Regions from separate parts of the Paenibacillus sp. FSL R5-0701 genome, predicted to be linked through region 1. Evidence: riboswitches for the same ligand, from Rfam matches in the RefSeq annotation. Region 1 holds a riboswitch; each other region holds the start of a gene.
What was found. A riboswitch is a leader RNA that binds a small molecule or an ion and turns the genes downstream of it on or off. The one in region 1 is predicted to bind thiamine pyrophosphate.
Positions count from the first base shown of each region.

Region 1 (4,290 bases):
TTTGCAGCGGGGCTTCGCTCTGGGATGTTGGATACATGAATGCCCCTCCTTTGAAGTTCAGTTGAAGATAACAACGACATGAAAAGAGAATTGCGTCGATTTCAGAGCCTGCTTCAGAGCGATATCTTAATGTAATATATCTTTATCGTATGTTCCAATATAGTCAAAGTCAATTGATTGAGGGCATTTGTTACGCAATTGTTATATAGTTCTTAAGATATATGGGTAACATTACCTTAGTGTGTAAATTACAGGGGATTAAGTCTTATAAAAAGGAAAAATTTGCACGTTATACTATTTATATTTTGGCTCTTTTTGGTTTACAGATGAGACCGTTTCTCATATAATTTATGTAACCAAGTTTCATGTGATGAAACATGAGGAGGGCATTATGCCATGGAAGATCGCAAGTTAACCGTCCGGGCTGTGGAACGGGCGCTGGATATATTATTATGTTTTACCACACGCAGTGATCTGGGACTCACCGAAATTGCCAGCCAGATCGGCCTGCACAAAAGTACAGTGCACCGTTTGATGGCTACGCTGGAGGATCGAGGGTTCGTGATCCGCGATGCAGCAACAGAGAAGTACCGACTTGGCATCCGAATCTGGGAGCTGTCAGCTCATATGTCCCGCAGTGATGATCCCGCTATTCTGCTGCTTCCTGCGATGGAGCGACTGAGAGATCGATTGGGGGAGACCGTGAGTCTGTACCTGCGTGATGGCAGTGAACGGATTCGGATTCAGGCTGTGCAAAGTGATCAGGCAATTCGCCGAGTTGCTCCCGTTGGTGTTAGACTGCCGCTGTCTGTGGGTGCTTCCAGCAAAGTCCTGATGGCGTTTGCCACGGACGAGGATCGTGAAGAATTGATGAATGGTCCTGAATGGCCGGTATTTATCGATCCAGCGGTGTATTTGGCGCAAATGGTAGACATTCGGGATAACGGATATGCGACGAGTTATGAGGAACGTGAGCCGGGAGCTGCCGCGGTATCGGTACCGATTATGGATCGCAGAGGCAATATTGCAGCCGCACTCTCGGTCTCAGGGCCTGTCAGCCGACTCTCACAGGAGACATTGCATGAATACGCACCTGTGCTAAAGGAAGCTGCTACGCAGATGGGGCTCATGTTATCCTGATGTTGAGGTAAGGTTTTTCTCCAATTGAGTTGGTGTTCTGGAATATAAAGGTTGTTTTTATGTTCCGGTTGCGCTACTCTGTTATGGACGGCCCAGCGGGGCCAGCATCATTGAATATGAACTGCGGCATGTGTATGCCGCAACTTGTTAACGTTACTGGGGGAGTCCGAACTGTCCGGACTGAGACGGAATCGCATGAGATTCCGGACCCTTTGCACCTGATCTGGATCATACCAGCGTAGGGAAGTAATCGGCGATATGACCACAACCACCACATGATGTGACCCTTGTAGGGCTCCGTTAAGGAGCTGCATAAAGGTGCATTATTGGTGATGGACATTAAAAGTCGGTTCCTTCGGGGACCGGCTTTTTTATATACAGTGAACAGGCGGTATAGCGCGGATTCTATGGGCCTCTTTTTCAATAACCTGCGAAAGTGGGCTTGGATGAATAGAGAATGCACCATAGATCCATGATCTGTGGCAGCCTCCGTCTGTTGTTAACTGTACATGAAAACTGTCTCCCCTGGTCTGGAGTAGGATCGCTCTTTCTTCTCTGCATTGCGCATGATTTGGGACAGGTACGTAAGTGAGCTAATGATGATGCCAACCCAAAACCAAGCGAACGAACAATGAGGAGGAGACAAGCGACATGAGTGCAGGAAATCAAACGGGACAACAAGCGATGGAACAGGAACATACCAGTCATCAGGTGGAAAAGGAAACAGGAGCGGCCGGACGTGTTCAGCCCTTTCCGGGCAGCCGCAAAGTCTACATTCAGGGCTCACGGCCGGACATTGCTGTACCGGAGCGTGAGATAGCCCTTCATGACACGAATACTCCCCAAGGGGTGGAGTATAATGAACCGCTGCGTGTCTACGATACGAGCGGCCCCATGACCGATCCCGCATTTCATGCGGATATCCGTGCAGGTCTGCCATCCCTGCGCACCCGTTGGATCACAGAGCGCCGCGATGTGGAAGCTTATCAGGGCCGTACGGTTAAACCGGAGGATAACGGACTGAAGCCCGGAGGGAAGAGAGCTGGCGCCGAAGAGTACCCCGGATTACGTGGCAAACCAATGCGGGCACAGCCAGGACGCTGTGTGACCCAGATGCACTACGCGAGGCAAGGAGTCATTACGGCAGAGATGGAGTTTGCCGCCATTCGTGAGGGCGTGGAACCGGAATTTGTACGGCAGGAGCTGGCGAGTGGACGGGCCATCCTGCCGTCTAACATCAATCACCCGGAGAGTGAGCCGATGTTGATCGGTCGTCATTTTCATGTGAAGATCAATGCCAACATTGGCAACTCTGCTGTATCTTCTTCCATCGAGGAAGAGGTCGAGAAGATGGCCTGGGCGGTACGCTGGGGATCGGATACCGTAATGGATCTGTCCACAGGCAAAAACATTCATACCACCCGGGAATGGATTATCCGCAATTCACCTGTGCCGATTGGTACGGTACCGCTGTATCAGGCGCTGGAGAAGGTGAATGGCGAAGCGGAAGCGCTGACCTGGGAGTTGTACCGTGACACACTCATTGAGCAGGCAGAGCAGGGCGTGGACTACTTTACGATTCATGCAGGTGTACTGTTGCGATATATCCCGATGACGGCCAAGCGGATGACAGGCATTGTGTCTCGCGGTGGGTCCATTATGGCAGCATGGTGCCTTGCGCATCATCAGGAGAATTTTTTGTACACTCATTTTGAAGAAATCTGCGAGATTATGAAAAGGTATGATGTAGCGTTTTCGCTGGGAGATGGACTCCGTCCAGGCAGTATCTACGATGCCAATGACGAAGCTCAGATGGCGGAACTGGCTACGCTTGGGGAACTGACGCAGATCGCGTGGAAGCATGATGTGCAGGTGATGATCGAAGGTCCAGGGCATGTGCCGATGCATAAGATCAAGGAGAATGTGGACTTGCAGATGGAGATCTGTAAAGAAGCACCGTTCTATACGCTGGGGCCGCTGACGACCGACATTGCCCCGGGTTACGATCACATCACATCCGCCATTGGTGCGGCCATGATTGGCTGGTTTGGCACGTCCATGCTCTGTTATGTTACGCCAAAAGAACATTTGGGCCTGCCCAACAAGGATGATGTGCGGGAAGGGGTCATCGCCTACAAGATCGCAGCTCATGCCGCCGATCTGGCTAAAGGCCATCCGCGTGCTCAGCGCCGCGATGACGCATTGTCCAAGGCACGTTTCGAGTTCCGCTGGCGTGACCAGTTTAACCTGTCACTGGACCCTGAACGTGCGCTGTCCTACCATGATGAGACACTGCCAGCAGAAGGAGCCAAAGAAGCTCATTTCTGCTCGATGTGCGGACCGAAGTTCTGTAGCATGCGCATCACGCAGGACATTCGGGCCTTTGCCGCGGATAAAGGATTGTCCGAGAATGAGGCTGTAGCTGCCGGGATGCAGGAAAAGGCCGAGGAATATCGGACACGTTCCTAGGCGCTGATACAGCGCAAGCTGGGCAGTCTGAAATAGAGATAAAGCCGTTTCTCTCTGTCATTGCAGAGAAGAACGGCTTTTTTTAGTGTTATGTCATGTGTGTATTCTTAACCGTACTCAGCCTTTATCAGAATTAGCTTTGTGACTGTGTGTGGTCCATATTTTATACAGAATTCCTGCGATAACGAATAAAAGAGCGTCACTGAGTTTTGGTGATCCTCCGTATAGAAATGCGGAACAGGAAAAACCTACTATAAACAGTAAAACAATATAGAGGAAACGCATATTAGTTCACCTCGTTAATTTGTGGTGTTACTAAGTAAGTGAGTTCATAGTTGCATAGTTCAGATAGAACCTGTTACTTCACTCCAAATCCGCTACTATTATCGAGCCACGCCTAAATTCTTCTCCAAATACGCCGCAAGCAATGCCAGCGGGCTATGGATTGGAATACCGCGATCTATTGTAACCTGTGCAGCAGCGGGAGCCATAGACAGTTGGGCTGCCACTACCGTTTTACCCGGATAATGCTCAGCAATCTGCTGTAATCCTTCACGTACTGCTTCGAGATACCCTTGCTGATCTCCACGCATAATCAACTCAAATGTCCCAGGGATGCACACCGCATCCGTCTGAGATGTCTTGGCAACGTGTAGTTGCCCATTCTCATCCTCTTGCTGT
Region 1 is NZ_CP150230.1:701,413-705,702, forward strand. It holds gene MKZ13_RS03315 (alpha/beta hydrolase) at 1-37, opposite strand, end outside; gene MKZ13_RS03320 (IclR family transcriptional regulator) at 397-1,140, shown strand; TPP riboswitch at 1,289-1,402, shown strand; gene thiC (phosphomethylpyrimidine synthase ThiC) at 1,825-3,609, shown strand; gene MKZ13_RS03330 (hypothetical protein) at 3,993-4,290, opposite strand, start outside.

Region 2 (4,290 bases), 3.4 Mb from region 1:
GCCTTTTGGCCAGAATGACATCATCCGAAATATAAGGCAATACCGTGAAGCCCTTTTCAAGCAAAATTTCGCAAGCATTGTACGTTTCAATCGGATCTGGGAGTAACGTCATTCCATCTCCTATGACTTCGACTTTTATCATATCACAAAGTCCTGAAGCCCGCGCAAGCTCGGCAATTCGCACCGCCTCTTCCGCAGTGGAAGCCCCAGCCGTATTCGGAAGAAGAGTGTATTTGTCCAGATCCAACGTATCCAGGAAATGCTTCTGGTTGCGTTCCTCCAGATTCAGACGACGAACAGCAAAGGTTAAAACTTCCGTTTCAGATGCTTCCACAGCCTGACTTTGCACTTCCAGATCCGAAAACTTGCCTGTTCCGAGCAACAATCTGGACTCAAACGTATATTTACCAATGTTCAACATCATCAACCGCCTCCTACAAAATGTACAATCTCAATTCGATCGCCTTCTCTTAATGTTGTTGACTCATGGTGTTCACGCGTTAAGATATGCCTGTTCAGCTCAACAACTACAGTCTTAACTTGCAGGTCAAAAGATTGGAGCAATTTATCCACACGATTCAATCTGTCTTCAATCTCCATCCGTTGACCATTAACGATGATATTCACTGCACCACTCCCTTTCTGTTCAATCGCTCAGGGCTCAGCGCCTCAATTCCGAGTTCTTCTGAGCTTTTGCCAGCGACCAACTCCGCGATAAGCCTGCCTGTTATCGCACTAAGCAAGATACCGTTGCGGTAATGCCCAAAGGCGGCGAACAGCCCGGGTATACTCTTGCAAGCACCTATATAAGGCAGCCCATCGGGTGTTGCCGGTCTTACGCCTGCCCACGCTCGTATAAATTGTGCTTCTTTCATCCCCGGCACCCAGTGGGTAGCCGCTGTTAGCAGCTTCTGAACACCCTGTACAGAAACGTTCAAATCCGCTCTTCCTGGCAGACTGGTTGCCCCGAGCCAAACTTCGCCATTGGCTTTGGGAACAATATAGATATCCTCTGCATACACCGTTCTGTCAGGTCTGTACCCTGCATGTTCTTCTGAGAACTGAACGGCGGCTATTTCACCTTTTACCGACCACACAGGCAAGCTCAGATTCACATGTCTCATCAACTCTTCACTCTGTAATCCAGCCGCTATAATGACATGTTTGCATCTCATCTCACCGATCGATGTGGTGATTCCCTGCACACCGTGTTCGTTTGCTTGCACACGTATATCCTGTATGTCCTCCATAACCCGTGCTCCCATTGCTTGAGCGGATTCGGCGTATGCCTTCGTTAGGTGGAGTGGGAGAATTTCACTCTCGTAAGGTCTGTAATAGGCTCCATACGTATCTCTGTTAAGCCATGATGCCTCCTGCTGCACAATGGAACGATCCCACCACACCTCATCAGCAGAAGTAGACAACGCAGACTTCCGATTGTCCTTATAACTACTTAATTCACTGTATGAACGAAAAGGAGTTAGGAATCCCTGGCGTTGCAGACCAGTCTCTACCTCACTGAGTGTAGCCATTAGCATCTGTTGCTCGGTAAGTAACTGTCTACTCTGCCTGGCAAGCTTAGCCATCAAAGGATGAGCAAAATCCTCACTGTCGGCCGCCAGCATTCCAGCCGCCGCGCAAGAAGTGCCTCCTGCAATCGCCGAACGCTCCAGCAACAGCACATCCTGTCCACGGGAAGCAAGTTCATATGCAATGGCACAACCAACAACCCCTCCGCCTACAATAATCGTTTCTGCATGAACCTTATCCGGTCTATCAGTAATGATCTTCTTCATCAGCTCATCTCCTTGATTAGCGGCTCAAACTTTCTGTACCAACGCCAACGATAGCCTGCCTTAACGATGCAGCCGCCTGATCCGGGGAATCGCTCGCCCAGACATTCGAGATCACAGCAACTCCCTGAGCGCCTGCAGAGCGAATAGCGTGAATGTTTCCCGGTTCGATGCCACCGATCGCCATGACAGGAATGGAGACACCGGAGCACACTTCAGCCAGAGCATATAATCCTCTTGGTTCAAGATCAGGCTTACTGTTGGTTGAGAAGACATGCCCGAAGAATAGGTAATCGGCTCCCCGTTCTTCAGCGATTTTTGCCTCATCGAGTGAATGAACAGATACACCCAGACGAAGTCGCTGCACATTGCTTATAACAGCAGGGTTGTAGTTACGTATCACATCTTGCCCCCAGTGTACACCGCCATAGATGTCATTCTGTGGTGGCAGTTCTGAGCCATTGATAACGATGCGACAAGATGGAACACCAACGTTACGCAGACTTTCAGCCCAACCGATCTTGTCTTGCCATGTGAGTTGTTTTTCTCGTATGTGAATATAGTCCACCAAAGGCCAAACGTCCTTTGCAGCTTTTACAAAAGATGCTTGATCCCCTGTACCCGTAGATACAACATGCAATTCAAATGATTCTTGAACATGTTCATGAGAAATTACCGTACTGTTCATCTCCTTCCAGACGTGAATGCTATGAAAACACAAAAAAGCCACTCCCGTAGGGGAGTGGCTGCGTATTAATTATAGAACCAGATGACTGACTGATACATACAGTTCATTTCGTGCAATAAAGCTATAGACCCTATAGCCATAACGTTATACACGCAACTGCATGTTTCAATTCGTTAAGCAGACGGTTGAAATCCTTTGAATTGCCGTTTGCTCACGTCATTCACTGAAACGCGCTCGCCACTTCCCTACGCTGGTATGATCCAGATCAGGTGCAAAGGGTCCGGAATCGCATTCTTCCATCTCAGCCGCATCGTGCGGCCCCCCTAGTGTTCATATGAAGTTGTAGCCTATGTTACCATAGACGGGTTTTTTTGTCACCGTCATTTCTGTTAAACATTGTCTTGAATCGCCCTAGTTTGTCTCAGACCATTCTTCTACATTCCATGTTTTGGTGACCCAACCCTCGTAGAAATCAGGTTCATGAGATACCAGTAACACCGTTCCCTTGAATTCTTGCAAAGCACGCTGCAACTCCGCTTTGGCTGTGACATCGAGATGGTTTGTCGGCTCATCGAATAAAATCCAGTTGCTTTCACGCATCAAGAGTTTGCATAAACGAACCTTGGCTTGCTCTCCACCACTCAGCATGTTAAGCGGACGGGTAATGTGCTCATTTTTCAACCCACAGCGTGCGAGATGACCCCGGACCTCATTCTGGGTCAAATGTGAAAACTCATTCCAAACATCCTCAATCGGCGTGATATTCCCAGCACGAACTTCCTGTTCAAAATAGGCCGTTTCGAGATAATCTCCCAAGAAGGTCTTTCCACTCAGTGGAGATATTTTGCCCAGAATAGTTTTCAGCAGTGTCGATTTACCCACACCATTACAACCTACGATGGCAATTTTTTCACCACGTTCAATTGTCATCGTCATTTTGGGCAGCAAAGGATACGTATATCCAATTTCAAAATCAATACCCTCAAAGACCGTTTTACTGCTCGCACGGGCATCCTTGAATTTGAACGTTGGTTTGGCCGCTTCATCTGGGCGATCAATACGTTCAATTCTGTCCAGCTGCTTCTCCCGGCTCTTCGCTCGACCTGAAGTTGAAGCACGTGCCTTGTTACGCTGAATGAAATCTTCCTGCTTCTTGATGTACTCTTGCTGCTTCTCGTATGCATCAATATGCTGGGCTTTATTCATATCAGCCATCTCAAGGAACTTGTTATAGTTCGCAGCATATCTCGTTAATTTGGCAAATTCCAAATGATAAATGACATTTACGACTTCATTCATGAATTCCGTGTCATGGGAGATTAAGAGAAACGCGTGCGGGTAGTCCTTCAGGTAACGTGACAGCCATTCAATATGCTCTACGTCCAGATAGTTAGTCGGCTCATCCAGCAAAAGAGCTGTAGGTTTCTCGAGCAGAAGCTTGGCAAGAAGCACCTTGGTACGTTGTCCACCACTTAGAGCTGCGACATCTCGATCAAGACCAATTGCGGACAAACCAAGACCATTGGCCATCTCTTCCACTTTTACGTCAATCAGATAAAAGTCGCCCTGTTCCAGTTGTTCCTGAATATCGCCCATCTCTTCCAGCAACTGCTCCAGCTTATCTGGATCTGCATCTGCCATCTGGTCCGTAATATTCATCATTTCTTTTTCCAATTCAAGCAACGGAAGGAATGCATCCTTAAGAACGTCACGAATGGTTTTGCCTGGCGTAAGCTTTGTATGCTGATCCAGATATCCATAACGGACCTTAGGTGTCCATTCCACTTTTCCACTATCTTTAAGCAATTT
Region 2 is NZ_CP150230.1:4,115,161-4,119,450, forward strand. It holds gene MKZ13_RS18085 (thiazole synthase) at 1-421, opposite strand, end outside; gene thiS (sulfur carrier protein ThiS) at 424-627, opposite strand; gene thiO (glycine oxidase ThiO) at 624-1,796, opposite strand; gene MKZ13_RS18100 (thiamine phosphate synthase) at 1,813-2,481, opposite strand; TPP riboswitch at 2,707-2,816, opposite strand; gene MKZ13_RS18105 (ABC-F family ATP-binding cassette domain-containing protein) at 2,893-4,290, opposite strand, start outside.
Region 2: linked by a shared signal. The riboswitch ahead of MKZ13_RS18100 (thiamine phosphate synthase) and the one ahead of thiC (phosphomethylpyrimidine synthase ThiC) in region 1 are both predicted to bind thiamine pyrophosphate.

Region 3 (4,290 bases), 3.0 Mb from region 1:
TAACAGCTTGACCGCAACCTATGAGATGAAACCGAAGTACATGTCTCCTTCCGAGGGTGTTTATGAGTTCGAGGCAGCCGATCAATATGTTCAGTTCGCCGAGGAGCATGGTATGGGCGTACGCGCACATGCGTTGTTGTGGCATATTGATGCAGCAGAGTGGATGTTCAAAGATCCTCAGGGTAACCCTGCGAGTCGAGAATTACTGCTTGCCCGGATTCAGGATTACGTTGAAACCGTCATGACCCGATACAAAGGTAAGATCTATGCCTGGGATGTGGTAAACGAGGCGATTGCGGATAGCAATGGTGATGCCAACGGTTTACGTAAAAGTCCCTTTTATGAACTAATCGGTCCGGATTACATTGAGAAAACCTATGAATTCGCTCGTGCAGCAGATCCGAATGCCAAATTATATTACAACGAATACTTCACGGAAGTCCCTGAGAAAAGAGAGCATATGTTTCAGTTGGTCAAACGACTGAAAGATAAGGGGCTTATCGATGGTGTGGGTTTGCAATCCCACTATAACCTGGAATCCCCTCCCATCAAGGAAATTGAAAAAACGATCAACATGTTCGCCGAACTTGGATTGGATATTCAGATCACGGAACTGGATGTGGATAGCGGAATTCCATTTGGTGAAGAGATGTCGGATGAAGTTGCGGTAAAACAGGCGTATCGATATAAGGAACTGTTGGATTTGTACCAAAAACACAAAGATCACATCTCTTCAGTTACCTTATGGGGACTCCAAGATGAGAAGTCTTACAACAACCAGGCTATGCTGTTTGATTCAGCCCTGAAGGCCAAAAAAGCATACTGGGGGCTCGTGGATGAATCAGGCTTGCCTGTTTTGACACAGAGAGCCGTCTCACTTTCGGGTAAACCGGATATCAAAAAACATTCACAAGATCCACTCTGGAACAAAGCGGTGTCTACTCCACTGAAGGGCGACTCTTCGGGATCAGCCAGTTTCCGCACCTTATGGGATCAAAGTAACCTGTATATCCTTGTGGATGTTCAGGATGCGAAGGCAGATGTGAACGACAGAGTAGATATCTTTGTTGATCTCAATAATGGCAAGACCACTTCATATGAAGCAGATGACCGACACGTAATCATTAAGCGGTCGGGCAAAGCTGAGGGCGTGGAGCAGCGTTCATATCGTGTACGCGAGACCAAAGCAGGATATCAGGTTGAATTGTCCATTCCGTGGGGTGGTATCCAAGTCGGATCAGAATATGAAGCCGGATTGGATATCCGTGTGACTGATGGCGGTTCAAGTGGGACACAACCTTATAATCCAATGTACTGGAATGATCGAACACAATCTCAGGAACAGGATACAAGCAAATACGGCGTGATTCAGCTTGCCCCTATGCCCAAATCTGCACAAGCTGTACAAGGGATTGTTCAGATTGATGGGAAGAAAGACACATCATGGAATAAGGCTGTACCATTTGAAGTAAAACGGTTGAATGAGAACGAAGGTGCAGAGGCAGTCGCTCGGGCAATGTGGACAGGTGAGTATCTATACCTGCTGATCGACGTCACTGATCCAAACATCATCACAGATAACATCAACCCATGGGATCAGGATTCGGTTGAGATTTTCCTGGACGAGAATCACCAGCGCACACCGTATTTTCAATATGATGATGCCCAGTTCAGAATCAGTGCAGACAATGTGGGAACCTTTGCAGGGGGTGCCTCACCCGGACGCCTTGTAAGTGCTGTGAAGAAAACAAATAAAGGATATCTCGTAGAAGCCAGAATCCAGTTGCAATCACTGACGCCCAAAGCAGGAAATGTTCTCGGTTTCGATCTTCAAATTAACGACAACCAGGGCGGAGGTAAACAGAACGTAGCCAAATGGAATGATACGACCAATGAGAGCTGGAGAAACACTTCGCAGTACGGAATACTCACTTTTGTCGGAAAGAACAAGCTCGGTCATTAAACCATCGACAATAATTGTAAGAATAGAAACCATCATAACAGTGGATAAAACTCAACCATTGTTGTGATGGTTTTCATCATTTAAAGACGTCACTCAAGCTGATGAGGCGTGATACAATCTGTCTTGACTGTATTAAACAGCCCTTGATATACTAAATGGATGTTATTTTATTCTTTTATGCGGATAAGAAAGTAATCAACTACATACAACCGTTTGCGAGGGAGCCTTAACCGGCTGAGAGGGTGTTAAACCGACCTTACCTGATTTGGATAATGCCAACGTAGGGATGCAACGATGAAACACTGTACTTGGGTAGCTCATGCGAACCCTCTTGTTTTAGTGTATTTGTCTGCGAAACATCCTATGGATGTTTCGTTTTTTTGTTTTTAAATACGTACATTATGAATTGGAGGAACATATGTTGACTATTTCAGAGAGACTATATCGGGCGGCACAGCCTGTGTGGAAGGAATGTCTTGAGCATCCCTTTGTGAAAGGGATCGGAGATGGTTCCTTACCGGTTGAACAATTTCGTTATTATTTGTTGCAAGACTACTTGTACCTGTTCGATTATGCCCGCGTATTTGCACTAGGTATCGTCAAGTCGCACGACCCCAAATTGATGCAGTTTTTTAGTAAAAATGTAGATAACATCCTGAATGGCGAAATGAAAATTCATCGATCTTATATGGAACGACTAGAGATTACAGAGGATCATGTTTTTCAGGTAAAACCTGCACTGAAAAATGCAGCCTATACTAACTATATGCTCTCTGTTTCCCATGCGGGTGGTATAGCAGAAGTACTTGTATCCATTCTGGCCTGTTCATGGAGCTATGCAGAGATTGGTCAAGTCCTTGCTCAAAAGCCAGGTGCAGCTGATCATCCTTTTTATGGAGATTGGATCACAGGATATGCTTCCTCTGAATACAACAGCAACAATCAATCCCTTGTGACGTTAACGGATAAGTTATTAGAAGGCTGTAGCGAGGGAACGTACCAACGGATGGAAGATATTTTCGTGATGTGCAGTCGCTTTGAGCTTGATTTTTGGGAGATGTCATGGAGGCTGGAGCTTTGAGTTCAATGGTAGTTAATTCAATTTAGAGAGCAGCGTCCATAAACAATAAGAGGGCATAAAAGTTCGTATTGAAGAGGGAGGTTATCCCCCCTTGCTTCATACGAGCTTTCGTTTGTTACCTTTTGTTTCTCTCGTGGAGCTGCAACGATACCGAAAAAAGGGCGTCAGGACGGAATGTTCATAGCAGTTTGAATATTTTTCAGATCGAGCTGAATTTGCTCTGCAATATGGTAAGGGTGGTATAAGCCATGCTGCACCATGTAATTTGATATCTTTTCATGAGAGTCTATGGCTTCATCGAGCTGTTTCATCAAAATTTGTTTGATTTCGGGGGTGGCACATTCGGTCACAGCCATGGCGTAGTTTCTGACGCTGCTCTTGGCGTTCATCAAAAAATCCATTGCAATCACGTCATCGGTCAGCGTATTAAGACCAGTCATGTGTTCTAATATTGGGTTCATTTTTTTATCTCCTATACAGTCGCTTTAGACAGCACTCCACCGAGCTCCTGAAGCTGCTGTTGTGATAATATCGCATCTTGTTTCAAAATTTGTTTGAGCTCCGGGTCGGTTACCAGAGCTTGCATCGTCTTACATTTAGTCATGCAAACCGTCTTGAACGCAGCTATTTCATGCACCTCGAGCATCTCATGCAAAGCGTAAGTGGAATTCATTCAGATTGTCCTCCCGTGTATCTACTCATATTTAAGGCTTTAAGATGACTTTAATGCAATCGTCCGTTTTTGTATCGAACACTTCATAGCCCCGCTTGGCCTCGCTGAGCGGAATGACGTGCGTAACAATGTCCCCAGGGTTCACTTTGCCAGACGTCACCAACTCGTACATGTATGGCATGTAGTGAATGACCGGAGCTTGTCCGGAACGGATATTCACGTTTCGCTGCATGATGTCACCGAGTGGGAATCCGTTATAACGTCCGCCGTATACCCCAGTGACTTGAATGGTACCACCTTTGCGGACAGCCTGAGATGCAATGATAAATGCGCTCATGGTGCCGCCTTGCAGTTTCATACCGCTGGCTAGAAATTCAAGATCGCTCATCTTGCCGTCCATTCCTACCGCATCAATCACAACATCGGCGCCGCCTTTGGTCATTTCTTTGAGAGTGTTCCCAATATTCTTATCCTGTTCGAAGTTTACGATTTCCACATTGTTCGTTCGCTTTGCATGCTTTAAGCGGTAATCGACATAGTCGACGGCTATGACCCGCTTAGCACCTTTCAGCC
Region 3 is NZ_CP150230.1:3,709,849-3,714,138, forward strand. It holds gene MKZ13_RS16305 (endo-1,4-beta-xylanase) at 1-1,963, shown strand, start outside; TPP riboswitch at 2,171-2,268, shown strand; gene tenA (thiaminase II) at 2,382-3,044, shown strand; gene MKZ13_RS16315 (spore coat protein) at 3,209-3,505, opposite strand; gene MKZ13_RS16320 (hypothetical protein) at 3,517-3,717, opposite strand; gene MKZ13_RS16325 (zinc-dependent alcohol dehydrogenase) at 3,749-4,290, opposite strand, start outside.
Region 3: linked by a shared signal. The riboswitch ahead of tenA (thiaminase II) and the one ahead of thiC (phosphomethylpyrimidine synthase ThiC) in region 1 are both predicted to bind thiamine pyrophosphate.